DNA from 3 places in the Fructilactobacillus sp. YLN 2412 genome. Region 1 is predicted to be linked to each of the others. Evidence: a T-box and tRNA genes for the amino acid it is inferred to sense, from the RefSeq annotation. Region 1 holds a T-box; the other regions hold tRNA genes.

Region 1 (10,350 bases):
AAATCCCAATCATTTTCATTTACGACTGCTACTGTATCCGCGTGACCAGTAAATCCAAGAACTCGATTGTTATTTTTCCCAATTTCAACAATCAAATTAGCTCTATGATCATTCCCATTTAAAGGGATAATTTTACTTTTTATTCCATATTCTTGCAATAAATTGGAAAAATATTTAGCAATTGCAAGTTCATTACCATTAACAGATTTAATTCGAACTAAATCTTGTAAAATTTTTATTTTTTTAGCTTTTTCCAAAATTCCTTCTCCTTTATTTAAGCTTTAAATTCCAAGCTGGAAGCTGGTTTACCCCAGATACTCTTTTAATAACTTTGGCAGTTTCAGGTGATTGATATGCTTTTACTAATTCCTTGATCTTTTTATCATTCCGATTTTCTTTATTTGATGCAATAAAATTGATCCATTTATGAGAATCCTTTTTTAAAGGTTCGGTAAAAATTGCTTTTCTAGGATTCAAATTAGCAGTTTGCGCATAATTACCATTAACAACAGCTGCTTCTACATCATTTAAAGAACGTGCAGTTTGGCTAGCATCAACTTCTTTAATCTTTAAATTTTTATCATTTTTAATAATATCTTTAGTAGTTGCTAAGTTTGTATGAGACTTAATTTTAATCAGACCAGCACTTTGTAACACAAATAAAGCTCGTGACTCATTATTAGCATCATTAGGAACTGTAATAGTTGATTTAGTGGGAATTTTAACAATACTTTGGTTCTTATAAGAATAAATTCTCATTGGTTCAATGATTGTATCACCGACTGGAACAATGCTAGTATGATTTTTTTGATTCCAGATATCTAAGAAAGGATAATTTTGAAATGCATTTACATCAATATTATTACTTGATAATGCTGCATTTGGTTGACTATAATCAGTAAATCTTTGAAATTTAATTCGAAGTCCATATCTTTTTTTGGCAGTCTTAGCAACTGAGTCCCAAATTTCTTGTTCTGATTTTGATCCGGCCATAATTCCAACTGTAATCGTATTTTTGTTTTGAGTTGCTTGTTTTCCAAAACTTAAATAACCTAAAAAAAGTAAAATAACTAACAATCCAATTCCAATTACATATTTCTTTTTAATTCTCATAATTCTACCTGCTTTCATTTCATACAAAAAACACCCGCCCTTATAAAAGGACGGATGTTCCCGCGTTACCACCTTAATTTATTAATTTATCGCTAAATTAATCTCAGTAAGTTACACAATAACGTATAACCTTGTAGTAGTAACGACTACAAATCCGTTATTAGCTTAATCTTCACTAATAAAAACTCCAAGCCCATCTTCTAAACCTTCCAGCCATCTCTTTTCACCAAATCGAGACTCTCTAAGACATTCCAATTTATACTCAACTTTTCCGTTTTTTTATTTAACAGCTCGTTTCCTAATGGAATTAATATATAACTATTTAAAAAAACTGTCAACAAAAATATTTATTTTGTTAATTCGTAAATGGCTTGACCATAAATTGACATTGCTAATAATAAATCATTAATTGGTTGAAATTCATTAGCCTGATGCATAGTATCTTCTGCACCTGGAAATAATGCTCCAAATGCAACTCCATGCTCCATCATTCTGGCATAAGTTCCCCCACCCACAACTTCTGGTTGGGCAGCTTGTTGATCAGTTTGTGTTTTATAAATATTCATTAATGTTGTAACTAAAGGATCATCTGGACTAACAAAATGAGGTATCATGTCACCAATCAATTTAACATTACCGCCATAATAAGCAGTATTGTCTTGTAATTGTTGTTGGATTTTTTTAACTGTAACACCTTTAGGGTATCTAAAATTAGTATTCACCATTCCACCATTTTGAGTATCATAATTCATGATACCAACATTCATGGTTAAATCGCCCATAATATCATTAGTATATTTTAGACCAAGTTTATTTGCTCTAGAGTCATTTTGTAATTTATCAGCAATAAAACCAATGAAATTTTCTCCGCTTTCATCTAATTTATATTGATGTAAAAATGATGCAAGATATGTTCCAGCATTAATTCCATTTTTAGGTTCCATTCCATGCGCAGCTTTACCAACCACTTCTAATTTAATTTGTTGATTATTAATTTCGTAAGTTCCAGTTACTGGGACATTTAACAGAAAATTTTCAAAATTAGAAGCAATTTGTTTGCAATCTTTAGTATCAATAATTGCCTCAGCATCACGCGGTACCATATTTTCTTTTAAACCAGCGTTAAATGATATTAAACTATTTTCCCCCGGTAACTCTTGACCCTTAAATTCAGTTTCAAAAGTTACATTACCTTTTTCACCATTAATCAAAGGAAATTCAGCATCTGGCGAAAACCCAATTTCAGGTGCAGGCTCTACTTCAAAATAACGTTTCATTCCTGTCCAATTAGTTTCTTCATCAGTTCCAATGATTAATCTAATCTTCAAATCAGGAATAATATTATTGTCCTTTAACATTCTTAAACCATAGTAAGCAGCTAATGCTGGACCTTTATCATCAGAAGTCCCTCGACCAATTACATTTCCATCTTTAATGGTCATTTGAAATGGATCTGTATCCCAACCTTTTCCAGCAGGGACTGTATCTGCATGTCCTAACATTGCAAAATATTTATCACCAGTACCAAATTCAATATAACCAACAATATTATCAATGTTTTTAGTTACAAAACCATCTCTTTTAGCAATTGCCAAAAACTTTTCTAAAGATTTAGCAGGACCAGGACCTAAAGGAAACTCGTCAGTACTATGTTCAATATCTCTAGAACTATCAATTGCTACTAAATCTTTTAAATCTGATAAGTAATCTTTCTCATATTTTTTTGCTTCATTTTTCCAATCAATCATTAAAATCATCCTTTCAATACATTAATTTTAGCATAAATGAAATTCAGATCATGATATAATGACCCCGAGGTGACGGATAATGAAAGAAATCGAACAATCAATTTTAAAAGAAACAATTAAAGTCAGACCAGATAACAGTTTTAAAGGAACCTATGGAAAAATTGCTCTGATAGGAGGAAACCAAAACTTTGGCGGTGCAATTATCATGAGCTCCTTAGGTGCGGTTTATTCAGGTGCTGGACTAACAACTACACTAACTGACAAAAGCAATCAATCAAGCCTGCATTCTTGGCTTCCAGAAGCCATGTTTGCTGATTATAAAAACACTACTGAGATGATTGATTTAATTAAGAACATGAATGTAATTACAATTGGCACCGGATTAGGAACAGACGAAAATGGTTTAACAATTTTAAAAACCGTTCTCAAGACTGTGAATCCAAATCAAATTTTAATTATTGATGGATCTGCAATCGATTTAATCGCAAAATATCAGTTACAACTCCCAAAAACAAAATTAATTTTTACACCCCATCAAATGGAATGGCAGCGTTTATCAGGGATTAAAATTAAAGATCAAACAGAAAAAAATAATTTAATTGCTTATAAAAAACTCTTCAAAAATTCAATTGTGATAGTCAAGTCACACCGAACTCAAGTTTACACTAAAAATGGAGTATATCAGAATACTACTGGTACTCCTGCCCAGGCAACTGGTGGAATGGGAGATACATTAGCAGGAATCATTGGTGGATTTGTTGCACAATTTAAAGATACAGAAAATGCGGTTTTAGCAGCTGTTTATACTCATAGTAAAATTGCTGATATTTTAGCAAAAAAACAATATGTTGTGTTACCACATCAAATTTCAGAATTTTTACCTAAATTTATGAAAGATAATGAAGCCTAAAAAGAGTTGAAACCAAATTGGTTTCAACTCTTTTTATTTTATAAATTTAACTAATATGCAATATATCTCTAATTTTTTGTACCCGTTTACCTAAAACTTCATCTGCTATTCGACTTCTTAATGATAAATACATATAAACAAAGCCACCTATTGAAGCAGCAATAACAGTTACAACCAAACTCATCATTGAACTGAACGGATTAACAATGAAACCAAGTAAAAAATTCAATCCATAAACTGCAACTAATGCTACAAAATACATAACCAATGAATAAAACAAAATCTTAGCCGTAAAATTGCCAATCTTTTCTTCTTGAATACCAAAAGATTTTTTTAAAGAATAAATGATTAATTCATTAGCAACAATGAAGCCAGCCATGGTTGAAATCAAAGTTCCAAATGCACCAAAAGCATAAACCAATGGAAATTGCGTGATTAATTTAACAATGACACCAATCACAAAGTATTTAACTGCTCGTTTGTTTTGTGAGACACCTTGCATAACAGCTGAAACAACTACAAATAATCCAATTGGAATTGATTCAATGGCAGAAAATGCCAATATATTACTACTGAAATCCATGTTTGATGTTCCATAAAAAGTTCGGTTTAAAGGACCTGCAATAGCTGCCATTCCTAAAGCAGCTGGAATCATAATAAATTCAAACAATATCAATGTATTTGAAAATTGATCACGCATTCCTTTTTTATTTTTCTTAGTATATGCTTCTGAAAGTAATGGAACAACTGCAATCGCTAATGAAGAAGCCAAAGAAACTACAATCATAGTCAACTTGTTAGCATTCCCAGCAAAAATTGCATAGTTAACCTGTAATGTACTTTCAGAAAAATTAGTCGCCATTCGCATAATATTGAAAAAAGTAAACTGATCAATCAAGGAAAAAATAGTTACTCCAGCCCCTAAAATTACAAATGGGGTCGCCTGACTAATAATCTCTTTATACAATTGGTTGGTAGGTACATTTAATTTATTGTTACTGTTTGCCACTAGTCCACGATAGTATGATCGACGTCGCCAATAGTACCAACCCAAAATTAAGAAACCAAAAATTGCACCAACACAAGCAGCAAACGTCGATTGAGAAACTGCAGTAACCCAATTACCATGCATAATATCCAAAACCACAAATGCTGATACCAACATATATACTACTCGTGCCAGTTGTTCAACAAATTGTGAAATAGCTGAAGGCGCCATATCTTGATAACCTTGAAAATAACCTCTTGTTAAACTCATAGTTGGAATAATTAAAACTGCTAACGACAATGAATGAATTACAGGAATAACATTATCATCACCATTAGTTAAAAAGGGAGCTGCAAACCAAAGAATCAAGGCACTAAGAACTCCCATCACTATTGCTAAGACTAGGCCACGTTTATATAATTTAACTCCAACTCCATACTCATTTAATGCATTATAATGAGCAACTTGCTTAGCAATCGCAGATGGAATTCCTGCAATTGCAACAATTAAAACAAAACTATATATATTATATCCCTGGGTATAGAGCGAATTAGCAATCGGAAATAATGATACTCCGAAAATTAAACGCCAGGGAATAATGTATAAAGCTCCCAGAATCCGAGATAAAATACTTCCAATCGTCATCCAGGCAGATCCTTTCAACATCTGTCCTTTAGCTTTTTCAGAATCCGCAAACTCGGTTTCTTCTTCAATTTCATTATCTTCAAAATTGTTATCCAAAAATCTAACCTACTTTCACCTCAAAATTCATAAAACATAACTACTTAGCAACAATATTAACTAGTTTATTTGGAACTACAATTACTTTTTTAACTGTCTTATTTTGTAAATTGCCTTTTACAGTTTCGTCTGCAAGTGCCAAGTTTTGAACTTCTTCTTTTGATGTATCAACATTAACAGTTAAATGCGTACGAACTTTCCCGTTAACTTGAACTGCTACTTCAAAACTAGTGTCTTGTAGTTTGTTTTCATCATACTTAGGCCACTCAGTATAATCAATCGGTTGTTTGTGACCTAATTTTTGCCAAATTTCCTCCCCAATATGCGGAGTGATTGGTGACAGTAGTTTAATAAATCCATCAGCATACTTTTTAGGTAATTTTTTAACCTTATAAACCTCATTCACAAAAACCATCATTTGAGAAATAGCTGTATTAAATCGCATGTTTTCAATGTCATCTGTAACTTTCTTTACAGTCTGGTTATAAATTTTATCAAGCGAACCATCATTATCTTCAACAATCATGTTACTCAAAGTATCATCATCATTTAAAAACATCCGCCATACACGTTTAATCCAACGGTTAGCTCCAACAATTCCATCCGTACTCCAGGGTTTTGATTCAGTTAAAGGTCCCATAAACATCTCATACAAACGGAGTGTATCAGCTCCGTATTCATTAACAATATCATCAGGATTAACCACATTACCTTTGGATTTTGACATTTTTTCATGGTTAGTTCCTAAAATCATTCCTTGATTTACTAATCTCTGAAACGGTTCTTTAGTAGGAACTACGCCTAAATCGTATAGAAATTTATGCCAAAAGCGTGCATAAAGCAGATGCAACACTGCATGTTCAGCTCCACCAACGTATAAATCAATTGGAAGCCAATAATCTAACTTCTTAGGATCAGCAATCATTTTGTCATTATCTGGATCGATGTAACGCAAATAATACCAAGAACTCCCTGCCCATTGAGGCATAGTATTGGTTTCTCTTTTACCATGACGTCCATTTTCATCAGTTACATTTACCCAGTCATCCAAATTAGCCAATGGACTCTCACCAGTCCCTGAAGGTTTTAAGTTATCAGTTTTAGGTAATCTAAGTGGCAAATCTTTTTCTGGAACTAAAGATTTAGTCCCATCATCCCAGTTAATAACTGGAATGGGTTCTCCCCAATAACGTTGACGAGAAAAAATCCAATCACGCAACTTATAATTAACTTTTTTGTCTCCTGCATGATGGTCTTGAAGCCATTTAATAATTGTGTCAATCGCTTCCTGTTTACCAAGACCATCAAGAAACCCAGAATTAATGTGAACGCCATCACCAGTATAAGCTTCTTTACTGATCTCTCCCCCTTTAATTACAGGGATAATTGGTAAATCAAATTTTTTGGCAAACTCATAATCTCGTTGGTCATGAGCTGGAACGGCCATAATTGCACCTGTTCCATAAGAAGAAAGAACATAATCACCAATCCAAATTGGAATTTGTTTACCATTTACTGGATTAATCGCATAAGCACCTGTGAAAACACCGGATTTATCTTTATTTAAATCAGTTCTCTCTAAATCTGATTTAGAAGCAATCTTAGCACGATATTTTTCAACTGCTTCTTTTTGTTCTGGTGTCATAATTTGATCAACGATTGGATTTTCAGGAGCTAGTACCAAGTATGAAGCACCAAACAATGTATCTGCTCTAGTTGAAAATACTTCAATCTCTTGATTCTCATTTTCAGCAACCTTAAATTTAACGCTTGCACCTACTGAACGACCAATCCAATTTCGTTGCATTTGTTTAATACTTTCAGGCCAATCTAAATCATCCAAATCATCTAACAAACGATCAGCGTATGCAGTGATTTTTAAAACCCACTGTTTCATTGGTTTTCGATAAACAGGATAACCCCCCCGTTCTGTTTTACCATTAACAACTTCTTCATTGGCAACAACTGTACCTCCCATCAAATCGGGAGCCCAGTTTACCTCAATCTCATCCTCGTATGCTAAGCCTTTTTTATATAATTGTTCAAAAATCCACTGAGTCCATTTATAATATTTAGGGTCTGTAGTATTTACTTCACGATCCCAATCATATGAAAAACCAAGTGATTTAATCTGACGTTTAAAATTAGTAATGTTTTCATGTGTAAATTCTCTAGGGTTATGTCCGGTTTTCATAGCATATTGTTCAGCCGGAAGACCAAAAGCATCCCACCCAATTGGGTGAAGTACATTTTTATTTTGCATCCGTTTAAACCGAGCCATAATATCTGTTGCTGTATAGCCTTCAGGATGACCAACATGTAAACCTTGACCAGAAGGATAAGGAAACATATCTAATACATAATATTTTTCTTTTTCTTGTTTATCACTTGTTCGAAAAGTTTTATTTTCTTCCCAATATTTTTGCCATTTTTGTTCTACTTTTTCATGATTATAAGCCACAATATTCCACCCCTTAACGTAATCAATAAAAAAATCCCATAGAATTACATAATTCTATAGGACGACGTTCCGCGGTACCACCTAAATTTCTCTTTACAATAAAGAGACTCTCAATGATCCTTAACGCGGAATACGTTTAACATACTAAATTCTGTTAAAATTCAACGAGAAGTTCAAAATTATCTGTTTCTAAGCTTACACCAGCCACTTAGTCTCTGTTAAACAGTATAATATCTACTAATTCGTATCTACAATTTATATATTTCATTAAAAGTAACTTTATCAAACTTTTGAAAAAATAACAAGCAATTTTGTTGGTATAATAGCTTTATTAAAAATAATATAGTTGTTTATAGAGGGTAATTCAATATGAAATTAAAATCAGCATTAAATTTTAGTCATCTTTTATTAAAAGATACCATTAAGCAAAATGATACAGTAATTGATGGAACTGCTGGAAAAGGAAATGATACTTTATTTCTTGCTAATCTAGTTGGAAAAAAAGGCCATGTTTATAGTTTTGACATCCAAACCGCTGCAATTAAAACAACACAAAATTTAGTTAATAAAAATAATTGTGATTTACAGACCAAGGTAATTCATGATAGTCATGAAAATATCGAAAAATATATTGATAAACCCATTGCCGCAGCCATTTTTAATCTTGGTTATCTACCTGCTGGCGATCATTCTATTATTACTAAAGGAAAAACTACCATTACAGCAATTAAGAGCAGTATGAAACTACTACAAAAAAATGGTTTGATTATAATTGTAATCTATTACGGACATCCTGGTGGAAAACAAGAAAAAGAACAAGTAATTGATTTTGCAAAAAATATCAATCAATCCGAATACAATATTTTACAATATCAATTCATTAATCAAATTCATGAACCTCCAATTTTATTGGCTATTCAAAAACGTTAAATTTTCTTTTTTGGTTTATCAAAATAATTAACTACAAATGCGGCAATAACCAATAACAATGCAACCTCAAAAACATGGTGAATTGCTGTATACAAAATGTTTCTAAGAATTGGCAATAACTTGCTATTAATCTTGACTGCAGTTTGAGGATTAATTAATTGGTCCATTAATCTCATGCTAGTTCCATGATGTTTTAAAACTCCATTTGCCATTGTATTATTCATCACAATGCCAAAAACTGAAATCATTAGAGTTTGACCTAAAGTTCGACTAAGAGTATTAAAAGATGAAGCAACCCCAATCCGATCTTTTGACACCTCGTTTTGAACCGTAACTGAAGATACTGTAATACAAATTCCAAAACCGATTCCCATGACTCCTGAAATAATAAAGAAAATAAAAAACGGTGTTGAAATTGGTAGGATTGTTAACATAGTTGCCCCAAATGCAATCAAAATTAAACTAACATTAGTAATTGTTTGGGGGCGATATTTAACAATTAATTTGCCAGTTAAAAATGATCCTAACATCCATAAAACTGAACTAGGAGTGATAGCAAATCCTGCCATTGTTGCTTTCAATCCTAAAATTCCTTGTGTCCAATCAGGAAGATAAACCTCATATCCAAAAATAAAACCACTAATTAAAGCCGCAATTAAATTTTGTGTTACAAAAGTTCGATTTTTAAACATATCCATTGGAATAATTGAATCACTAGTTTTTTGTTCTTGTTTAATAAATAAAAATCCGGTTATAAATGCTATAAATAAACACAAACCAATTAACCATAAATTAAGTGGGCTTTCACCCATAATCTGAAACATATACATTACAGATAATAAAAAGATAGCAATTAAGATTACGCCGCCGTAATCAATTTTCCCGGTTCGCTTTTGTTTGGGTTCAAACAAAAAAATACTAATTAAAAAAATAGTCAATAATCCAATCGGTACATTTACAAAGAAAATCCAATGCCAGGAAAGATTATCTACAATAAATCCACCCAACAGCGGAGCTACGATTGAAGCAATTCCCCAAGCTGATCCCAATAAACCCACGACACCTGCTCTTTTTTTAAATGAATACATGTCAGCAACGATCGTAAAAGAAACTGGCATAATTACTCCTGCTCCAATTCCTTGTACTGCTCGCCAAATAATCAGAATTTCCATACTATCTGACAATCCAGAAAACATGGAACCAATGGTAAAAACCAAAACTCCAAAAATAAACACTTTTTTTCGACCTAATTGGTCAGCTAATTTACCATAAATCGGTGTAGCAATTGCATTTGTCAACAAAAAAATGGAAAATACCCAATTCATTAAAGAAACCCCATGAAGATCACCAACGATAGTTGGCATAGCAGTTGAAACAATCGTTCCTTCTACCGCACTCATAAAAGTGGCAATAAATAAAGCAAATGTCACGACTTGTACATTTGTTTTCCTTTTTTTCG
Region 2 (10,350 bases), 510 kb from region 1:
TAAAACTTTAGGCAAAGATGGATTAGCTCCAACAGATCCAATTGAAGCTAATGAAGTTAAGAAAATTACTTTTAATGTTATAGTTGGAATTATTGTGTTTGCAGTGATTATAGCTGGAATGTATTTTACAAAAAATTTAAACCTTGATAATTTTGTTAGTTTATTAAGTTTGATTGCTGTTATTACTCCAATTGTTTATTTCTTTATTATTATTCGAAGTAAAAAAATTACTAAAATTGAGCGTTCACGAGTACTAGCATATATCCCATTATTTATTGGGGCGTTAGTATTTTGGGCAATTGAAGAGTCAGGATCTAGTATTTTGGCTAGTTTTGCTTTAACGCAAACTAACAATAATTTAGGATGGTTACATATTGATCCTAGTTGGTATCAATCATTAAATCCATTGTTCATCATGCTTTATACGCCATTATTCGTATTGTTATGGACGAAGTTAGGTAAAAAACAACCGTCTACACCAAAGAAATTTGCTTATGGATTATTTTTTGCTGGTCTTTCATTTCTATTGATGGTGATTCCTTTATCGATGTTTGGAGTCGGAACTAAGATTAGTCCTTTATGGTTAGTTGGAAGTTGGGCAATTATTGAAATTGGGGAAATGTTGATTTCTCCAATTGGATTATCAGTTACTACTAAGTTAGCTCCCAAAGCATTTGGTGCCCAAATGGTAAGTATGTGGTTTTTAGCTGATGCTGCTGGACAAGCTGTTAACTCACAGATTGCTCGTTTTTATACACCTGGAACTGAAACAGCTTACTTTGGTATTATTGGTTTAGTTGCTATTGTAGCAAGTATTATTTTACTTTTCTTTGTAAAACCTGTTGTTAAATTAATGGATGGTGTTAAATAAAAAAAATCCCAAAATTTTTTGGGATTTTTTTTATTTTATGCTTGACGCAGAACCGGATTTCCTTTAATATAATATATGTTGATTAAGTGATTTAATCTTTTTGGAGGGGTAGCGAAGTCTGGCTAAACGCGGCGGACTGTAAATCCGCTCCTTCGGGTTCGGTGGTTCGAATCCACTCCCCTCCATTTTATTTTTGGGCTATAGCCAAGTGGTAAGGCACCAGGTTTTGATCCTGGTATGCGCTGGTTCGATCCCAGCTAGCCCAATATTATGAGTCGTCTGACTGAAGTCAGGCGACTTTTTTATTATCAGGAGGAACATATGACTATACCAGTTTATATTAAAATTCATAATAATATGAAACAAAAGATTGAAAACGAGGAATGGTTAGTTGGAACTAAAATTCCTTCTGAAAGGAAATTAGCTGAACATTATGATGTGAGTCGAATGACCTTACGCCAAGCAGTTCAAGCATTAATTGATGAAGGACTTTTACGAAGAGAAATTGGTGCTGGAACATTTGTTACAAGTAAAAAGGTACAAGAACATATGTCGGGAGTTTCTAGTTTTACAGATACTATGATTTCTCAAGGAAAAATCCCAACTAGTAAAACTTTATCGTATAAAATTATTGAACCAACATTTAAAGAAGCAGAAGTGTTGGAATTAGCACCTAATGAACGGGTATTACGAATGGAGCGGTTACGTTATGGCAATCAAATTCCAATTTGTTTGGAAACGACCACGGTTAATGCTAATTTGGTAAAAGGAATGAGTCAAAAAGACGTTACCACTTCTCTTTATCGTTCTTTAGAACAACAAATGGGATTAATTCCAGTAGGAGCTAAACAATATATTTCTGCAATTTTAGCTTCTGATCCAACTGCGGCGCTACTTAAAGTTAAAACCGGTGATCCTATTTTAAAATTAAAACAAATTTCTTATTTTAAAAATCAGAAACCTTTTGAATTTGTGGAAACTCAATATGTAGCAGAAAGATTTGAATTTTATTTAAACCAATAAAAATATTTTTAGTTAGTTGATGGTTGTATTTTTATATTTAGATTTAATAATGGTAAAATGAGACTACTTAAAGTGTTTACTTCATTATGGAGGAATAAAATGTCTACAATTGATGCTACTGATAATTTAACCATGCATACAGATGATTATGAAATTAATATGATGGCAACTTATTTTGAAAAAAACATGGAAAATCGTCATGTTGTTTTTGAAGTTTATTTTCGTGATATGCCATTTGGAAACGGTTATGCTGTTTTTGCTGGTTTAGAACATGTAGTTGATTATATTAATAATATTAAATTTACTGATAGTGATATCGATTATTTACGCAATCACGGTGATTACTCAGAAAAGTTTCTAGAATACTTACGTAACTTTAAATTCAAAGGGACCATTCGATCTGCCCAAGAAGGGGATTTAGTCTTTAATAAAGAACCTATTATGCAAGTGGAGGGAACAATTGCAGAATGCCAATTAGTTGAGACTGCAATTTTAAACATCGTTAATTATCAAACTTTGATTGCTACTAAAGCCGCCCGAATTAGAAGTGTCGCTGGCACAGATCCATTAATGGAATTTGGAAGTCGTCGTGCTCAAGAAGTTTCTGCAGCACTTTGGGGAACTCGTGCTTGTTATATTGGCGGATTTGATATTACTTCAAATGTTTTAGCCGGAAAAGAATTTAACATCCCTATTTCCGGGACTCACGCACATTCTTTAGTAGAATCATTTGGAAATGATTATGATGCTTTTAAAGCATATGCAGAAACTCATCGAAATTGTGTATTTTTGGTAGATACTTTTGATACATTGAAGAGTGGTGTGCCCAATGCTATCAAAGTTGCCAAAGAAATGGGTAATAAGATTAATTTTAACGGAGTTCGGATTGATTCGGGCGATATGGCCTACATTTCTAAACGAGTTCGTGAAATGCTTGATAAAGCTGGATTCCCAAATGCAAAAATTTACGCATCTAATGATCTAGATGAGTACACAATCAGTAGCTTGAAAATGCAACATGCCAAAATTGATGTTTGGGGAGTTGGTACTAAAGTAATAACTGCCTTCGATCAGCCAGCGCTAGGGGCAGTCTACAAGTTAGTATCAGTAGAAGATAAAAATGGGAAAATGGTTGATACGATTAAACTTTCCAATAATGCTGAAAAGGTTTCAACTCCTGGTAAGAAACAAGTTTGGCGAATTACTGAAAAAAAAGATGGTAAATCTGAGGGAGATTACGTTGCTCTAGCTGATGAGGATCCTCGTAAAGAAGCTTCTTTATATATGTTCCATCCACAGTACACATATATCAATAAAACAATTCATGATTTTAACGCTGAGCCATTGTTAAAAGATATTTATCGTGATGGAAAATTAGTTTATGAGATGCCTAGTCTTGATAAAATAAAAAAACATGCTGACAAGGTTCGTGAGATGTTATGGCCAGAATATAAACGGATGTTAAATCCAGAAGCTTATCCAGTTGATTTGTCACAGGAAGCTTGGGATAACAAGATGAAATTGATAAAAGAAATTAGAAACGGTTCAGAAAAAAGATTACAGTAGGTGAAAATTGTGGATACCAAACAAAAACAAATTCAACGTGAAATAATTTCAACTTTAAAAGTAAAGCCACAAATTGATCCACATATAGAAATTCGTAACAGTATTAATTTTATTAAGGATTACGTTAAAAAAAATCCTTTCATTAAATCAGTTGTATTGGGAATTTCGGGTGGACAAGATTCAACATTGACTGGTAAATTGGGTGAAATGGCAATGACCGAATTGCGTGAAGAAACGGGAAATGATGAGTATCAGTTTATTGCAATTCGACTGCCATACGGTGAACAAGCTGATGAATCAGATGCCATGGAAGCAATCAAATTTATTGATGCTGATCATGTAGAACGGGTTAACATTAAAACCGCAACTGATAGTATGGTAACTGCAGTTGAATCTAATGGTGATGTGATTTCTGATTTTAACAAGGGAAATATTAAAGCACGGGAACGAATGATTGCTCAATTTACGATTGCTGGTTCTCATCATGGAATTGTACTCGGAACTGATCATGCTGCCGAAGCAGTAACTGGTTTTTATACTAAATTTGGCGATGGAGCTGCTGATCTTACGCCAATTTGGCGTCTTGATAAGCGGCAAGGGAAAGCATTATTAGAAGCTTTAAATGCTCCTAAAAATCTTTATGAAAAAATCCCAACGGCTGATTTAGAAGATAATCGTCCGGCATTGCCGGATGAAGCTGCTTTGGGAGTTAGTTACCATGATATTGATGATTTTTTGGAAGGAAAAGATATTAGTTCTAAAGCTGCTAGTGTCATTGAAAACTGGTATCAAAAAACAGCACATAAACGACATTTACCTATTACAATTTATGACACATTTTGGAAATAAGCTTTGAATTAAACTTCGTTATTGATAACGAAGTTTTTGTATTTTATGGAGGAATTTTTATGGACCAAACAATTATTAATCAACTTAGTCAGCAATTAAAAGGAATTGATCAAAAACAGATTAAAACTACATTATCTATGTTGGAAGATGGCAACACTGTACCATTTATTGCCCGTTATCGAAAAGAACGAACTGGAAACCTTGATGAGGTACAAATTCGAGACATTGAAGATAACTATCATCGATTGGAAAAACTTGCTAAACGTAAGATCGAGATTCTGAAGCAAATTGATGAACAAGGAAAGCTAACTGGAAAACTGCAAAATGATATTAATACAGCTGCTGATTTGCAAACAATTGAGGATCTTTATTTGCCGTATAAACAAAAACGTAAAACAAAAGCAATGGTTGCAGCTGAAAAAGGGTTAACGCCTCTCGCAGATCAAATTATGCAATTTTCTAATCAAGAACCTGAAACATTAGCTGCTTCGTATGTTAATCCAGAAGTAGATTTACCTAATATTTCGGATGTATTAGCAGGAGTGACTGATATTATTAGTCAAAAAGTGGGTGATAATGCTAGTTTCCGTGAATGGATTAGAAATTACACCGAAAATAATGGGGAGTTACAAACAAAAGTTAAAACTGATGGTAGAGATTTGGATGAAAATGGTATTTATGAAAATTATTATGATTTTTCTGAACCAGTTAAAGATGTTCCCTCCTACCGAGTATTGGCAATTAATCGTGGAAATAAAAACAAAATTTTACAAGTTAAGATTGATGTGAATGAAACGGTAATTCTTAGTCATTTAAATTTTCATGTGATTGGAAAACATCGAGAAGCAACTGTAGATTTCATTAAAAATGCGATTAAAGACGGTTATCGGCATTTTATCAGACCGGCGATTGCCCGTGAGATAGAGAATAAATTAACTGAAACGGCCGAAAATCATGCTATTGAAGTCTTTGGGAAAAATTTATATCATTTGCTAATGCAGACACCAATGAAAGGAAAAGTCGTGCTCGGATTTGATCCAGCTTATCGAACGGGATGTAAGTTAGCGATAATTAATGAAAATGGTAAATTTCTGGATAAACAAATTATTTTTGCGACTAAACCAGCTAGTGAAGCTCAAATTTCTCAAGCAAGAACAGAATTTATTACTTTAATAAAAAAATATCATGTGGGAATGATTGCGATAGGAAATGGGACTGCTTCACGTGAATCTGAACAATTTGTAGCCGATGCCATTAAAGATATTGATTTTCCAGTTCACTATGTGATTGTGAATGAATCTGGAGCTTCGGTTTATTCTGCCAGTAAAAATGCTAGAAATGAATTTCCTAAATTACATGTTGAAGAACGTTCTGCCATTAGTATTGGGCGTCGTTTGCAAGATCCGCTTGCTGAACTAATTAAAATTGATCCAAAAGCAGTTGGGGTAGGGCAATATCAGCATGATGTATCAGAGAAAAATTTGGATACTCAGCTTAGTCGCGTAGTTGAAACTGCAGTTAACCAAGTTGGAGTGAATCTAAATACTGCTAGTCCAGAATTATTGGAACATATTTCTGGACTTTCAAAGGCAATTTCAAATAATATTGTCAATTATCGAGAGGAAAATGGCAGTTTTTCTAATCGTAGTCAGTTAAAAAAAGTTAAAAGACTTGGTCCCAAAGCTTTTGAACAATCTGTTGGATTTTTACGTATTATAGGTGGTAGTAATCCTTTAGATAATACTGATATCCATCCCGAAAGTTATACTATTGCAACCCAAATATTAAAATATTTAGAAATTAATTTAGAAGATCTTGGTAGCTTGGAAGCAACTTCAAAATTACAAAAAATTGATGCTAAAACCATTGCTAATGAATTACAAATTGATGAAATACAGGCAGCCGATTTATTAGCAGGTTTAAAAAACCCGGGACGTGATTTGCGAGATAAAATGACAGCACCATTATTAAAATCAGATGTAATGACAATTGATGATTTAGCTCCAGGATTAAAATTACAAGGAACGGTTAGAAACGTGATTGATTTTGGTGCTTTTGTAGATATTGGAGTTAAGCAAGATGGGTTAGTGCATATTTCTAAAATGAGTGATAAGTTTGTCAATGATCCATCTAAATTAGTTTCCGTAGGTGACATCGTTGATGTATGGGTGTTAGCAGTAGATAAAGATCGGAATCGGATTCAATTGTCTATGATTGAACCTGATTAGGAGAAATTATGAATGATCAAGAATTACAAGCTGTAGTTGAAAAGCTATCGTTGAAATATTTTAAAAAAGAATTTCAACATCGTGCCTACTTTAATAGTCGACTTAAAACAACAGGAGGGAGATATCACTTAAAGAGTCATAATATTGATATTAATCCTAAAATGGCTAGTGATCAAAATGTGTTAATTGGTATTATTAAGCATGAATTGGTTCATTATCATTTACATTTAGCAGGACATTCAGGGAAGCATAATACACGTGAATTTAAGCATTTATTGCAACAAGTTGGGGGTAGTCGTTATGCACCCAGATTAGGACATTCTTTTAAATATTTATATAAATGTGTTCATTGTGGGCAAAGATACTATCGAAAGCGCAAAATAAATCTGCAAAAATATGTTTGTAGCAAGTGTAGAGGAAAGCTAAATTTAATTCAGACTCAGTAATTCTAAAATGGTCTTGTGTTTCTGCCAAATTCTTGATACAATTATAATTGTTGATTTGCGGCCATGGCGGAATTGGCAGACGCGCAAGATTAAGGATCTTGTCGGGAATTTTCCCGGTGGAAGTTCGAATCTTCTTGGCCGCATCCTAAACCAGCTCTTAAAATAAGAGCTGGTTTTTTTGTGTTTTTAAATAATTTGTTACATAAAAAAAGAACCCCAAAGTGGAGTTCTTTAATTGTTATTTAACTAATTCATTATTTTTTGTAGTTGAATTTCCATTTTTAAAGAGACTATCTTCGGAATTTGCTTCTTTATTAGAGTTAATTTTTCTTTGCTTAGAAGTTAATTGACTTACTGCCGGCAAGCCTAATGACTCCCGAATATGGTTAGAAACAGTCAATAATTGCTTATTAGGTGCGACTTGATAGCTAACCCCATCAACATCAGCATTATCTTCTTGTAAAGCACTCTCGTTAATATTTTGAGTAGCACCACGATATTGAATAGCAGCGGTCATCATGTCATCAAAAGTTAAGTTAGTTTTCAAGTTACCCTGTAACGATTTTAAAATTTCACTATAGCGAGAAGCAGATGAAATTTTCATTCCTTTTTGAAGAACTTGTTCTAAGATTTGTCGTTGTCTAATTTGACGTCCATAATCACCTAATGGATCTTCATGACGCATTCGTGTATATTGAAGAGCAGTTTCTCCATTCATATGCACAGTTTTACCTTTTTTAACACTAATTCCTTCGTATTTAAATGTTAGGTTAGGAGTGATATCAACTCCTCCAACTGCGTTTACCATTTGTTTAATGCCTTTCATATTAACCACTGCATAAAAATCAACTGGGACATTAAATAACTTAGAAACAACGTCAGTCGCAGAATTAGGACCACCAATTGTGTAGGCAGCATTAATCTTTTCATAGGGTTGCGAATCACCAGGAACGACGACTTTAGTATCTCGGGGAATACTTGTAAAATAAGTTGTTTTCTTTTTGGGGTTAACAGTTGCAATAATCATCGAATCAGTTCGCCCTTTATCATGACGACCTAATTCTCCTGTGTCAGTTCCCATTAGTAGGATTGAAAAGGGTTTACGTTTTTTTAAAATGTTAGATACATTTCGAGAATTTTTTCCAGCCATGTATGTATCCTCAAAAGTTGAAGCTGCCTTGTGATATTGTACATAACCAAAAATTAGCAAAATAATGGATAATACTAATAATATGACCATTACTGACCATGCAACCGGATGCCATTCTTCTTCGACGGTAGAAGTTTTAACTTCACTTTTTGGTGGAGTATTAGGCTTAGGAGTGGTTTTATCAATAAAATGATTTTTTCCAGAACGACGATGTTTTCTTGATTGTTGATTATTAGAGTTATTTTTATTATCTGACATATGTCAACCTCAATCCTTAATAAACTAAGTTACATTATAACCCATTAATAATTGACTGTATGGACATTTAAATAACTTTATAATATTTTAATAAAGTTATTTAAAAGATGATGATTAATTAATGTATTCATAGCATATGCTACAATGTTCTGTGAGATTGATATTAAGAAACGAATGAGGGAATTACGATGAGTAAACTAGTACTGATGCGCCATGGAGAAAGCACGGCTAATTATGATCACACCTTTACCGGGTGGAGTGATGTTTCTTTAACTGCTAAGGGAAAGGCTGATGCTCATGAAGCTGGTCGTAAATTAAACAATACGGGAATCCAATTTTCTGATGCCCATACATCATATTTAAAACGGGCAATTGTTTCTGAAAATATTGTATTAGATGAAATTAATCAATTATGGATTCCTCAACATAAGACTTGGAGATTGAATGAACGTCATTATGGAGCCTTACGGGGTAAAAATAAAGAACAAGTTAAACAAGAAGTTGGCGAGCAGCAGTTTATGCGCTGGCGTCGTAGTTTTGCAGCGGTTCCTCCACGTTTACAAGAAGTTGATTCCAAACGACGCTATCAAACTGCTGGGATTCAAGAACCTCCAGCAGAGAGTTTGAAAATGGCCTATCAGCGATTAATTCCTTATTGGCAAGATGAAATTGCACCTAAATTAATTGATGGAAAGAATCAACTAGTAGTTGCTCATGGAAGTTCTTTGCGAGCAATGATTAAATATATTGAGGATATTACTGATACTGGGATTGACGGAGTAGAAGTTCATAATGCTACTCCAATTATCTATACGTTTAATCAGGAATTACAGGTTGTTAATAAAGAGTTAGTTAAATAAAAGAACTGTCCTCAATTATGAGAACAGTTCTTTTATATTAAGCTAAAGTACCCATTGGATCCCAAGGAGCTAAGACTTTTGGATCTTGTTGTTGCTCTTCTTTTTCTTTTTCACTCAGGAACTTTTTGTTGATGACAACTTGATAAACGAATTCATTGAACCAGTCATCACTCATCACAAAGTAGCCTTTAGTTCCGACTTTATCGCCCCAACTATTTTCTACTTTCCATTTAGTTGGTTTACCATTCACAATGTCGACTCCTGTAATTACCATGGCATGATCCATGACGCTTTCGCCGTAGTCAAGACGTTGGGCTTTGGTTAATGACATATCAGTGTGCATTAATGCATCAACGTGGTAAAGCTTGGTATCCATAATTCCCTGTTTTCGGTCGGTATCTTTAACGACATCGCTACCAAACCAAACTGTTTCTCCAGCTTCAAGCTGCTTGATGGTTAATTTTTTTAATTCTTCAATTGGAAGGTTAAAATGCTTAATTGGACGTCCGCCAACGACATTTCCTAACATTTCAACTGTATAAGTTTTGTTATAAGGTTTGTCGGCAGTAGGAGAATTAATAAGTGAAACGTAGTCTTCTAAATCAAGATTAATGTATTTTTGAAAGAATGCTTTTGGCGTGATATTTTCATCGATATGATATTCTTTTTTCTGATCTCGATATTCGAAGTTGAATTTTTCAACTGGTTTACCCAATGAATAAACCAACATTCGATAAATTTCATTTATCATGTCATCGCGTTTAGCATTAATTATTTCTGCTTTTTGTCCATCATTAATCATCTTACGAAGAATAACGGCATCATGACGTAACTGAGTATTGAGGGTTGCATTGAGTTCACTAGAATTTTCACTATTGGCTGTTTCAGGCATAGCAGACTTAGGAACAATGCCATATTTTTCAATTAATGCACATAACATATCCCATTGGCCACCATCTTGCTGAGGAGTAGCCATTAAAAAACTAACTTTTCGTGAGTCAAGGGGTTGATCAGCCGTATTGATGACGTTGTTTAAAAAGTAGTTTGATTTTTCGAATTTATCCCAAAAGAAAATGTAAGCTTGAGAAAGCTCGAAATC
Region 3 (10,350 bases), 240 kb from region 1:
CTTAGAAATTAATTCAGCATACCCATCACTACAACCAATTAAAATTACTGGTTCTGAATGATTTGCATATCTTTTTTTTAGCTTGCGCATTTCTTCAATCCAAGCTGGATCTTCACTAAAATTCGGCACAATTTCTAAATCAACGATTTTAGTATAACGAGTTGGTGCTAATCGCGTTTGTGCGATTGCCTTAACTGGCTTCCCATATAAATCATAAAAAGAACGTGCCATTCCATAGACATTAAAATCACTGCCTAAAAGAATCGGGGTAAAATTTGGTGTTTTAACAGTCATTTTCATTCAATTCCTTTACTAATTCTTTAACAATAACTGTATCAGTAGGATATGGGGTATCAACACCATTAATTTTTTGATACGGATCTCTTCCTTTTCCAGCTATTACAATTATATCATCATTTTTTCCTTGTTTAATTGCGTCAGCAATCGCTGTTGCACGATTCATCACAAAATGAACATCAACTTTGCTATGATCAATATGAGAATCAATTTCTTTTGAGATTTCTTTGGGATCTTCAAAAGCTGGATCTTGCATAGTTAAATAAGCCACATTAGCATTTTCACTTAATGCTTTTCCAATTCCCTTTCGGCGAATAATTCCTTTATTTCCTGTACAACCAACTACTACGATAACTTTTCCATCTGGATTTTGACTTTTTAAAAAGGATAATAACGAATGCATACTAGAATAATTATGTGCATAATCAACATAAACTGTTCCGTGATCTTTTGTTTCATAAATTTCCATTCTTCCAGGAATTTGAGTGTTAGCAATTCCCTTAATAAGATCAGAACGTTTAAATCCAGCAATTCCAGCAGAAATAATTGCATCGACAGCATCTGGTTCATTATAATCACCTGGAATCCCTAAACGATAACTACCTTCTAATTCAAGTTCTTTTGCTTTTTTAGATAAAGCTTGCAGATAAATTTCATTTAATTTTAATGTATCTACTTCGCTTGAATAGACAAAATCTAAGTTAATTGGAAGGTCTAATTTTACATTTTTTCTAGCAAATAAATAAATATTTTCAGGATTACAAGTTGCTTTAGCAGTATAATAAACGTCTTTTAAATTATCCGTTTCAGCATTAATAATTGTGATTTTAGAATTCACTAGTAATTGTTCTTTACAGTGTAAATAATTAGAAAACGTGGGATGTTCATTTTCTCCTACATGATCAGAAGAAATATTAAGAAATGAACCAATGTCATATCTTAAACCATAAACTCGATTTTTAAGATATGCCTGAGATGAAACTTCCATCACTAAAATATGCATTCCATTATTAACTGCTTTTCGCATATTATGAAAAATATCTAAAGATTCAGGCGTAGTTAACTGGGATTTGAACGTGTCACTAGGCGTATTCCCAATCACTGTATTGATGGTAGAAAAAATAGCAACCTTATCATTTGTAGAATTTTTAATTGCGTCACGCACAAAATATGCCGATGTCGTTTTTCCTTTAGTTCCGGTAATTGCAATAATATACAATTCATCTTGGGGATAATCAAAAAAAGCTGCAGAAAGCAAAGCCATTGCTTTTTGAATATCTGTTACAATAAATTCATTCATTCCAGCACTTGCTGGGAGATGACGTTCAGAAACAACGCCAGTAGCGCCATTTTTTTTAGCAGCTTCTAAATATTCTGGTTTAAAGTTTCCTTTACAGAAAAACAAAGTATTTTTCTGAATATCACGAGAATCATAACTTACATACTCAAACTCAGGTTGACCCATTATAGTAGTTGATTGCAACAAATCGTGTTCATATAAGATTGTTTTTATTTCATTGACATTTAACGACAACTGATAGGACTCCGTTCTGCAATATCTATTTTTCAATGAGTTCATAACTGTTATTTTAAATGATTTATATTACAGCTTGATTACTCATAAGTTAAAAAAATCTTTAGTTTGATGATTTTAACTTAAATTTATGATTAATTTTTAGTGTCTTTGTTTAAAGATTCAATAATTTTTTTAACTATTAAAGAATCTGTTGGATAAGGAACATCAATTCCTTTAACTTTTTGATATGGATCTTGACCCTTTCCAAGAATCACAATCATATCATCCTTTTCACCGGACAAAATTGCATCCTTAATTGCTTGTTCCCGGTCAAGATTAAAATGAACATCGACTTTATCATGATCAATATATGAATCAATCTCTTGAGCAATTTTTTGGGGATCTTCATATGCAGGATCATCAGTTGTCAAATAAGCCACATCGGCTTCTTCATTTAATGCTTTACCAAATCCCTCACGGCGATCAAGCCCCTTATTACCTGGACTACCAACCACTGCTACTACTCGACCATTTGGATTTTGTCGTTTTAAAAATCCAAGCAATGCTCGTGTACTAGCATAATTATGAGCATAATCAACATAAATTGTTCCATGATTTTGGCTTGGATACATTTCCATTCGTCCTGGGATTTTAGTATTTGCAATCCCATTTAATAAATCGGATCGCTTAAAACCTGCTAAGCCGGCAGCAATAATAGCATCAGTTGCATTAGCTTCATTATAATCACCTGGAATTCCGATTCGATAATCTCCATCTAGGTTTAATTTTTGTGCTTTCTTAGTTAAACTTTTTAAATAAATTTCGTTATCGCTTAAAGTGTCGGATTTACTATCAAAAACAAAGTCTAAAGTAACAGGCATTTCAGTTTTAGCGCCATTCCTAGCAAACAGATAAATATTATTAGCATTACAAGTGGCCTTAGCTGCATAATAAACATCTGCTAGATTTTTAGTTTCTGCGTTTATAATAGTTACTCTCGAATTTATTAATAATTGCTCTTTACAATGTAAATAATTAGCAAAAGTTGGATGTTCATTTTCTCCCACATGATCTGGTGAAATATTCAAAAATGATCCAATGTTAAATTTCAAACCATAAACTCGATTTTTCAAATAAGCTTGAGATGAAACTTCCATTACTAAAATTTTCATTCCATTATCAACAGCCCTACGCATATTGTGAAAAATATCTAATGACTCTGGCGTCGTTAACTGAGATTTAAATGTATCATCATCTTTAGTTCCAACCACAGTATTAACTGTCGAAAATAATGCAGTCTTATTTCCTGATGCTTTATCAATAGCATCCCGAAGCAAATAAGATGAGGTAGTCTTACCTTTAGTTCCGGTAATCGCTATGATAAATAAATTATTCTGTGGATAATCATAAAATGCAGCTGATAATAATGACAATGCCTTTTGAATATCAGTTACAATATACTCGTCCATTCCCAAACTAGCTGGAAGATGTTCTTCAGCCACCACCCCTGTGGCACCAGATGCTTTTGCAATCTCAAGATACTCTGGCCTAAAATTCCCTTTACAAAAAAATAAAGTATCATTTTTTACATCACGAGAATCATAACTAATGTAACTATATTTTTTTTGATTATGATTAGCTGAAACAGATGATTTCAACAAATTATGTTCTTGCAAAAGAATTTGAATCTCATCAATGTTTAACGACAATTTATCATACCCCATTCTAGCTATCTTACTAATTAGCAAGTTTTATTTTTAGATTAAAGATTACACTTCTATAATTTATTTTATATTATTTTTACATATTGCAGCATTTTAATTTTAGCAAAATCAATGACTAAAAACAAAAAGAACCTCTTAAGTGAGGTTCTCTAATCAAGAAATTTTAAACTGATAATTACTAACTAATTTTATTTTGCATCTTTTATTTTTTCAACATCAACTTTATTTAACTTGTCAATTATATTATCAATAACGTCGACTGAATCTGCAATTTTTGCTTTAGACATCCCTAAGATATCAAAACAAGTATCAACATGTGTACAAATATCATCTTCTAACTTTTTGGCTTGTTCTGTTACACTGATATTTACAACTCTCTCATCCTTTTTAGACCGTTCTTTAGTTATCCAGCCCTTTTTATCAAGTCGTTTCAAAAGCGGAGTTAATGTTCCACTATCTAAATCAACATGCGAGCCTAATTCGCGTACTGTCATTGGAGCATATTGCCATAAAACTACCATCACGATATATTGTGGGTATGTTAAATCATATGAAGACAAAACATTTTGATAAAATCTATTAAACTTTTTATTTGCATTATAAATTGCAAAACAAACCTTACTGTCGATTCCTTTAAGTTTTTCCATATCTACTCCCACCAATATCTATTTCATAGTATTTCTTATGAAAATTTTAATTATATTTAATATATAGCACATTCACGATATATTACAACCCCTAATTTCTGTTCCATTTATAAAGGATTTATAGTAAAATAAAGGAGTTCGCACCAGTGGTGGAATTGGCAGACGCGCAGCGTTCAGGTCGCTGTTTGATTTTTCAAGTGCGAGTTCGAATCTCGCCTGGTGCATAAAATAGTGTTTCATTAGTTTTCAACATTTTTCATAAACCTTTACAAAGTATTGATATAGTAACATTTGTGAAAGGTATTGAAATTATATGAAAACAGTTGAAAAGATACATTTTTAAGCAAACTGTGGGCAACATATAAGTTGGGGAGCAAGTCATACATATTCGATTAGATGGGCGTTTAATACGTTCATCTTTTTTATAAAATCACTTTAAAAATCTAATTAAATACCATACCACCATCAATCAACAACGACTGACCAGTCATATAATTTGAATCTGGCCCTGCAAGATAAGAAACACATCCAGCAACATCTTCAGGCTTGGAAAGACGTTTTAATGCAATATTTTTGGCAAACTGTTTCATCCCCCACTCAAATGGTTGGCCTGCTTTATCTGCAACATTTTTAGCAATGTCGTTCATCATTGGAGTAACTACAATTCCTGGACAAAATGCATTAACAGTAATATCGTATTCAGCTAATTCCTTTGCAGTTGTTTCAGTAATACCTCTAATAGCAAACTTAGTTGAACCATAAACAGTTAAATTGGGGTTACCAGTCATTCCTGCTTGAGAGGACGCATTAATTATTTTGCCTGAATGTTTGAGTTCTTTAAACATTTTAGATGCTGCTTGAATTCCCCAAATAGTTCCCCCAACATTAATTTTTTCAGCATTTTCTAACACTTCTGGTGTTACTTCATCAATAGGTGTCGTGGGAGCAACTCCAGCATTATTTACCATTACATTAAAATCACCAAAATGTTGATAAGTTTTTTCAACGGCTGCAAACACATCATCACGATTAGCAACATCTCCCTGGATTGCGATTGCATCACCATTGTCATTTTGAATTTCTTGCGCTGTCTTTTCAACTTTTTCAAAAGTTCTTCCTAATAAAGCCACCGAAAAACCATCATGTTGTAATCTTTTAGCAATTGCTGCACCAATTCCTTGACCAGCACCTGTAATTAAAGCTACTTTTTTCTCCACAATATAATCCCCTTTATAATTATTTACATTATTAATTGTAATATATAACAATTAGATTTGATAATTTATTTTGATTATCAAAATCTTAAAAACAAGTGTTATAATACAATCTGTTTTATTAATTAAAAATATAATAATTGGAGATGGTCAGTTTGAAATTTTTTGTTACATTTTGTGCTTTTGTTGCTGATTGGCTACTATTTGTTTTTCCATTACTGCAAGGGAAAATGGAATTAATGGATTCTAATAGTGTTTTCAAAAAATACCAAAGCTCAAACCATCATAGTTTTAGTCTCAAAGGTTTATTTAAAAATATTATTTGGGTAATACCACCCTTACGAATTTATTATTTAAAAAAATATGCTGGTAAAGAACTTTTTGATTTATCTTTAAATAAAGAAGACTTTACAAAATTTTTTGGTTTTTATAACAAATCAATTGCTTGGTACTATGTTTCATATGCTGGATTTTTAAACGCTCTCTATACTACTTATGAAATGACTGAATATCTTCCTATTGGAGAATGGAGTTTAGTGGTTTTCTTTATTGTAGTAATCTTTTTAACCTATATTGGGGTTTCTTATACTAATTATATGGTTAGTTCGAAACGTAAAATTAACCTAATCAAGAAAATCGCCAAAAACCATAAAAATAAAATCCACCAAGAGCAAAATTATGAAAAAAAATAAAGGAAAAAACACTCCGTTGTTAGTTGAATCACTCATTATCGGAGGAATAGCGATTGCACTTGAAGCTACTTCTTTAGTGGGATTAACTTACTGGTCATTAAATCGGAATCAATCTCAACAAGATAAATAGCTTAAACAAATTAAGACTAATAAAACTTATAAAAGGAGCTGTCAATTTGAAATTGACAGCTCCTTTTATAAGTTTTATTCAAAAAATTCTCGACTGTGAGAAGTTTCGTTATAAATATCAAAACGACCCTGTTTTAATTCAACTTTGTACATATCAGTCTTTTTAGCTTTGTTCTTTGCAAAGTTTAAAAGTTGGTGTTCCACACTAGTATTATCAATATGTCCTGCTGAATTACCTAATTCTTCAATAACACGTGGATCTTTCAAAATTTCTTGAAGTTTCTTTTCAAGTTTAGCCCCATCAGTTGTAAATTCTTTCATAATAAGATTCCTCCTAATTTAATATAAGTAAATTATATCATACATCCTTGAATTCTTAATTAACCAGAAATCATACTTAACTGTTTTGTAAAATTTTTCTAATAGTAGCTTCCATAGCAGTTGGTTTAATCTCCCTATTATAAAGAATTGGCAAATCAAATAATTTTTTGATTGATGATGGAATCGGCATATGAGTTGCCTGATGAAGATTACGTACATCAGTTTCGGCATTGTCGCTTGAAATATTTAATGCCTCTAACACTACTTTAGGAAATTTATATGGATTAGCAGTTGAAACAATGACCATTGGTGTCTGATCACCCGTTTCCTTTTGATATTGATTGGCAACATAAGATGCAACGGCTGTATGGGGATCAATAACAGCACCATCATTATCATAAACTCGTTTAATTTCAGCTTTTATTTCGTTATCAGTAGCAAAATTGGCTACAAAATCCGTCAAATTATTTTTAATTTGATCATCTATCTTATAGTTACCTTGATTATATAAATCATCCATTAAATTTTTTACTAATATTGAATTTTCATCTGTCGCGTAAAATAATAATCGCTCTAAATTACTTGATACTAAAATATCCATCGAAGGCGAATCAGTTACATGAAAGTCGCGATTTTTATCGTAAATACCACTATTAAAAAAGTCAGTTAATACATTATTTTGATTAGAAGCACACAGGAGTTTCTTAATCGGTAAACCTAATTTCTTAGCATAATAACCTGCTAAAATATCACCGAAATTACCAGTTGGAACACTAAAATTGATTTTATCTCCAAGTTTAATCTTCTTATCATTCACCAATTGACTATAAGCATAAAAATAATAGACTACTTGTGGAAACAAACGACCAATATTAATTGAATTTGCGGATGAAAATTGAAACCCATTTTGTTTAAGATCATTATGTAACTTTTGATTATTGAATATTTTTTTGACATTAGTTTGTGCATCATCAAAATTACCATCAATTCCAATTACTGAAATATTATTACCAACTTGTGTTAGCATTTGTTGTTTCTGAATCGAACTAACACCATTGTTTGGATAAAAGACAATTATTTGCGTATCTGAAACGTTGGCGAACCCATCCATCGCCGCTTTTCCAGTATCACCGGAAGTAGCCGTCAAAATCACAATTTTATTATGTACATGATTTTTCTTGGCAGCAGTTACTAATAAATGTGGTAATAGTTGCAGTGCAATATCTTTAAAAGCGAGCGTTGGACCATGATATAACTCTAAAAAAGCATTCTTTCCATGATAACTAATCGGAGCAATTTTTGGAGAAGTAAAGTTATTTCCATAGGCTTTATTTAAACAATCACGAAGCTCTTCTTCCGTAAAGTCACTAAAAAAGGATTGTAAAATATTATAAGCTAAATCAACATAATCTAAATTCATTAATTCAGATAACTTTTTTTGTAATTTAGGCAATGTTTGCGGAACATATAATCCATTATCAGGACTAATGCCCTTTAAAATGGCTCTTGAAGCCGTAATTGTCGATTCGTTTTCAGATCGAGTACTGCGATAACGAGTTTCCATTTGTATACTCCTTAATAATTTATTTCGTATTTTAACACATTTCTTAAATTAGATTGAAACATCATGCTATAATAGCAAAAATAAAAAATTAAGGGATGAATAAAATGAAAACAATAAATATCGGTATTTTAGGTTTAGGAACAGTTGGTAGCGGTGTAGTTCGAATCTTAAAAGAAAATCAAAATAAAATTTCAAATGTTACTGGATGCCATTTAGTGGTTAAAAAAATTGCCGTACATGATTTAAATAAAAAAAGAAATCTCGACTTAAGTGATGTTACTTTAACCAATGATGATAATGATGTAATTAATGATACGGATATCCAAATTATTGTAGAAGTAATGGGAACTGTCGAACAAGCTAAACAAAATATTGAAAAAGGGTTGAAAGCTGGAAAGCATGTCATCACTGCCAATAAAGATTTAATGGCTATCCATGGATCGGAATTAGCTAAATTGGCCCAAGAAAATAATTGCGATTTGTTTTATGAAGCAAGTGTTGCTGGTGGTATTCCAATTTTACGGACAATTGCAAATTCATTTGTGGCAGATAAAATCGTAGAAGTGATTGGAATTGTAAACGGAACCACTAATTACATTATGACCCAAATGAATGAACACCAATTATCTTACGAAACAGCTTTAAAAGATGCCCAAGATTTAGGATTTGCTGAATCTGATCCAACGAATGATGTGGAAGGAATTGATGCTGCTTATAAAATGATTATTTTAACTAAATTTGCATTTGGAATTAACATAACGCTTGATGATGTAGAAATTAAAGGAATTAGTTCAATTAAAGCTAATGACATCAAACAAGCTAAAGAGTTAGGATATAACATTAAATTGTTAGGAATAACCAAATTAATTAACAATCATATTAATGTATCTGTTTCCCCTGTATTAGTTTCAACCAATCATCCCCTTGCAAGTGTGCAAAATGAAAATAATGCTGTCTTTATAACTGGTGAAGCGGTTGGGGAAACAATGTTTTATGGACCAGGTGCAGGAGCACTTCCAACTGCTAATAGCGTAGTTAGTGATATTATGGCTGCTGCTAAAAATATTATTTCAAACACCTCAGGAGAAAGTTTTAATAGTTATTCGCAATCTGGAACTTTAGCAACTCCAAATGAAGTTCAATATCCTTACTACCTATCACTAAAAATCAAAGATCGACCTGGGCAAATGATGAAAATTACTGAAATCATGACTAAAGTCAAAGCTAGCTTTCGTTTAATTTTACAAAAAGAATTAAAAAACGGTTATGCAAGCGTTGTTATGACTACTCATGAAATATCTGAGATCCAACTTAACCAAATTATTAAAGAAGTTAATGAAATACCTGGTATTCACGTTGATACTTCATACAAAGTGTTAGATAAATAAGGAGGTAATTTAATTGTCATTTATTATTAAAGCTCCCGCGACTAGTGCTAATTTAGGTCCTGGATTTGATTCATTAGGAATTGCCGTTAACTGTTATTTAACTGTCAAACTTGGGAAAAAAACTAAAAAATGGAATGTTAATCATCAATTAGGTGAAACAATCCCTCATGATGAAAATAACAGCATCGTTAAAACAGCTCTCAAATTAAAAAAAGACCTCGTTCCTCACGAAATAACAGTTACTTCTGACATTCCATTGGCACGCGGTCTAGGTAGCAGTTCTTCAGCAATTGCAGCAGGAATTGAAATTGCTAATCAATTAGATCACCTTAAATTATCTAATCAGGATAAAATTAAATTTGCTACTAAAATTGAAGGTCATCCTGACAATGTAGCGCCTGTAATTTTAGGAGACTTTACTACTTCTGCCCTTTTAGACAAAAAAATCATTAGCATTAAAGGTCATTTCCCAGATCTAAACCTAATTGCTTACATTCCTAAAACTGAATTATTGACCACTGATAGTCGAAATGTTTTGCCCAAAATGATGCCCTTTAAAACAGCTGTCAAAGCTGGAAGCATTGGAAATGCACTTGTTGCAGCACTTTTAACTGATGATATTGACACTGCAGGAAAACTAATGGAAGCAGATCTATATCACGAAAATGCTAGAAAAAATCTGATTCCTCATCTTAGTAAAATTCGTAAAATTGGTCATCAGCATCATGCGATGGCAACTTATTTAAGTGGTGCTGGTCCAACTGTGATAACAATTTTACATCAAGAGGATGTCACCCCCTTCATCAATAATTTACGTAATAAAGGATTTAATGAACAAGTTTTACCATTAAAAGTTGA

Evidence for each region. A T-box is a leader RNA that pairs with one kind of tRNA and senses whether it is charged. The one in region 1 lies ahead of leuS (leucine--tRNA ligase), so its partner is inferred to be a tRNA-Leu.
Region 2: it has a tRNA-Leu gene. The T-box ahead of leuS (leucine--tRNA ligase) is inferred to sense a tRNA for this amino acid. The anticodon was not compared.
Region 3: it has a tRNA-Leu gene. The T-box ahead of leuS (leucine--tRNA ligase) is inferred to sense a tRNA for this amino acid. The anticodon was not compared.

The regions. Positions count from the first base shown of each region.
Region 1 is NZ_CM183165.1:564,468-574,817, reverse strand. It holds gene AC0GLR_RS02765 (ArgE/DapE family deacylase) at 1-257, opposite strand, end outside; gene AC0GLR_RS02760 (MetQ/NlpA family ABC transporter substrate-binding protein) at 271-1,131, opposite strand; gene pepV (dipeptidase PepV) at 1,461-2,870, opposite strand; gene AC0GLR_RS02750 (NAD(P)H-hydrate dehydratase) at 2,941-3,771, shown strand; gene AC0GLR_RS02745 (putative polysaccharide biosynthesis protein) at 3,818-5,425, opposite strand; gene leuS (leucine--tRNA ligase) at 5,541-7,961, opposite strand; T-box leader at 8,016-8,221, opposite strand; gene mnmM (tRNA 5-(aminomethyl)-2-thiouridylate-methyltransferase MnmM) at 8,331-8,891, shown strand; gene AC0GLR_RS02730 (MDR family MFS transporter) at 8,888-10,350, opposite strand, start outside.
Region 2 is NZ_CM183165.1:1,074,948-1,085,297, reverse strand. It holds gene AC0GLR_RS05515 (peptide MFS transporter) at 1-871, shown strand, start outside; tRNA gene AC0GLR_RS05510 (tRNA-Tyr) at 974-1,056, shown strand; tRNA gene AC0GLR_RS05505 (tRNA-Gln) at 1,066-1,137, shown strand; gene AC0GLR_RS05500 (GntR family transcriptional regulator) at 1,193-1,894, shown strand; gene AC0GLR_RS05495 (nicotinate phosphoribosyltransferase) at 2,003-3,460, shown strand; gene nadE (NAD(+) synthase) at 3,470-4,309, shown strand; gene AC0GLR_RS05485 (Tex family protein) at 4,369-6,537, shown strand; gene AC0GLR_RS05480 (SprT family protein) at 6,546-6,983, shown strand; tRNA gene AC0GLR_RS05475 (tRNA-Leu) at 7,041-7,126, shown strand; gene AC0GLR_RS05470 (LCP family glycopolymer transferase) at 7,222-8,391, opposite strand; gene AC0GLR_RS05465 (2,3-bisphosphoglycerate-dependent phosphoglycerate mutase) at 8,580-9,251, shown strand; gene AC0GLR_RS05460 (C1 family peptidase) at 9,289-10,350, opposite strand, start outside.
Region 3 is NZ_CM183165.1:800,947-811,296, forward strand. It holds gene AC0GLR_RS03910 (carboxylate--amine ligase) at 1-294, opposite strand, end outside; gene AC0GLR_RS03915 (UDP-N-acetylmuramoyl-L-alanyl-D-glutamate--2,6-diaminopimelate ligase) at 284-1,831, opposite strand; gene AC0GLR_RS03920 (UDP-N-acetylmuramoyl-L-alanyl-D-glutamate--2,6-diaminopimelate ligase) at 1,966-3,522, opposite strand; gene AC0GLR_RS03925 (MarR family winged helix-turn-helix transcriptional regulator) at 3,726-4,184, opposite strand; tRNA gene AC0GLR_RS03930 (tRNA-Leu) at 4,325-4,408, shown strand; gene AC0GLR_RS03935 ((S)-acetoin forming diacetyl reductase) at 4,628-5,401, opposite strand; gene AC0GLR_RS03940 (hypothetical protein) at 5,554-6,090, shown strand; gene AC0GLR_RS03945 (hypothetical protein) at 6,077-6,220, shown strand; gene AC0GLR_RS03950 (hypothetical protein) at 6,295-6,540, opposite strand; gene thrC (threonine synthase) at 6,617-8,104, opposite strand; gene AC0GLR_RS03960 (homoserine dehydrogenase) at 8,209-9,492, shown strand; gene thrB (homoserine kinase) at 9,506-10,350, shown strand, end outside.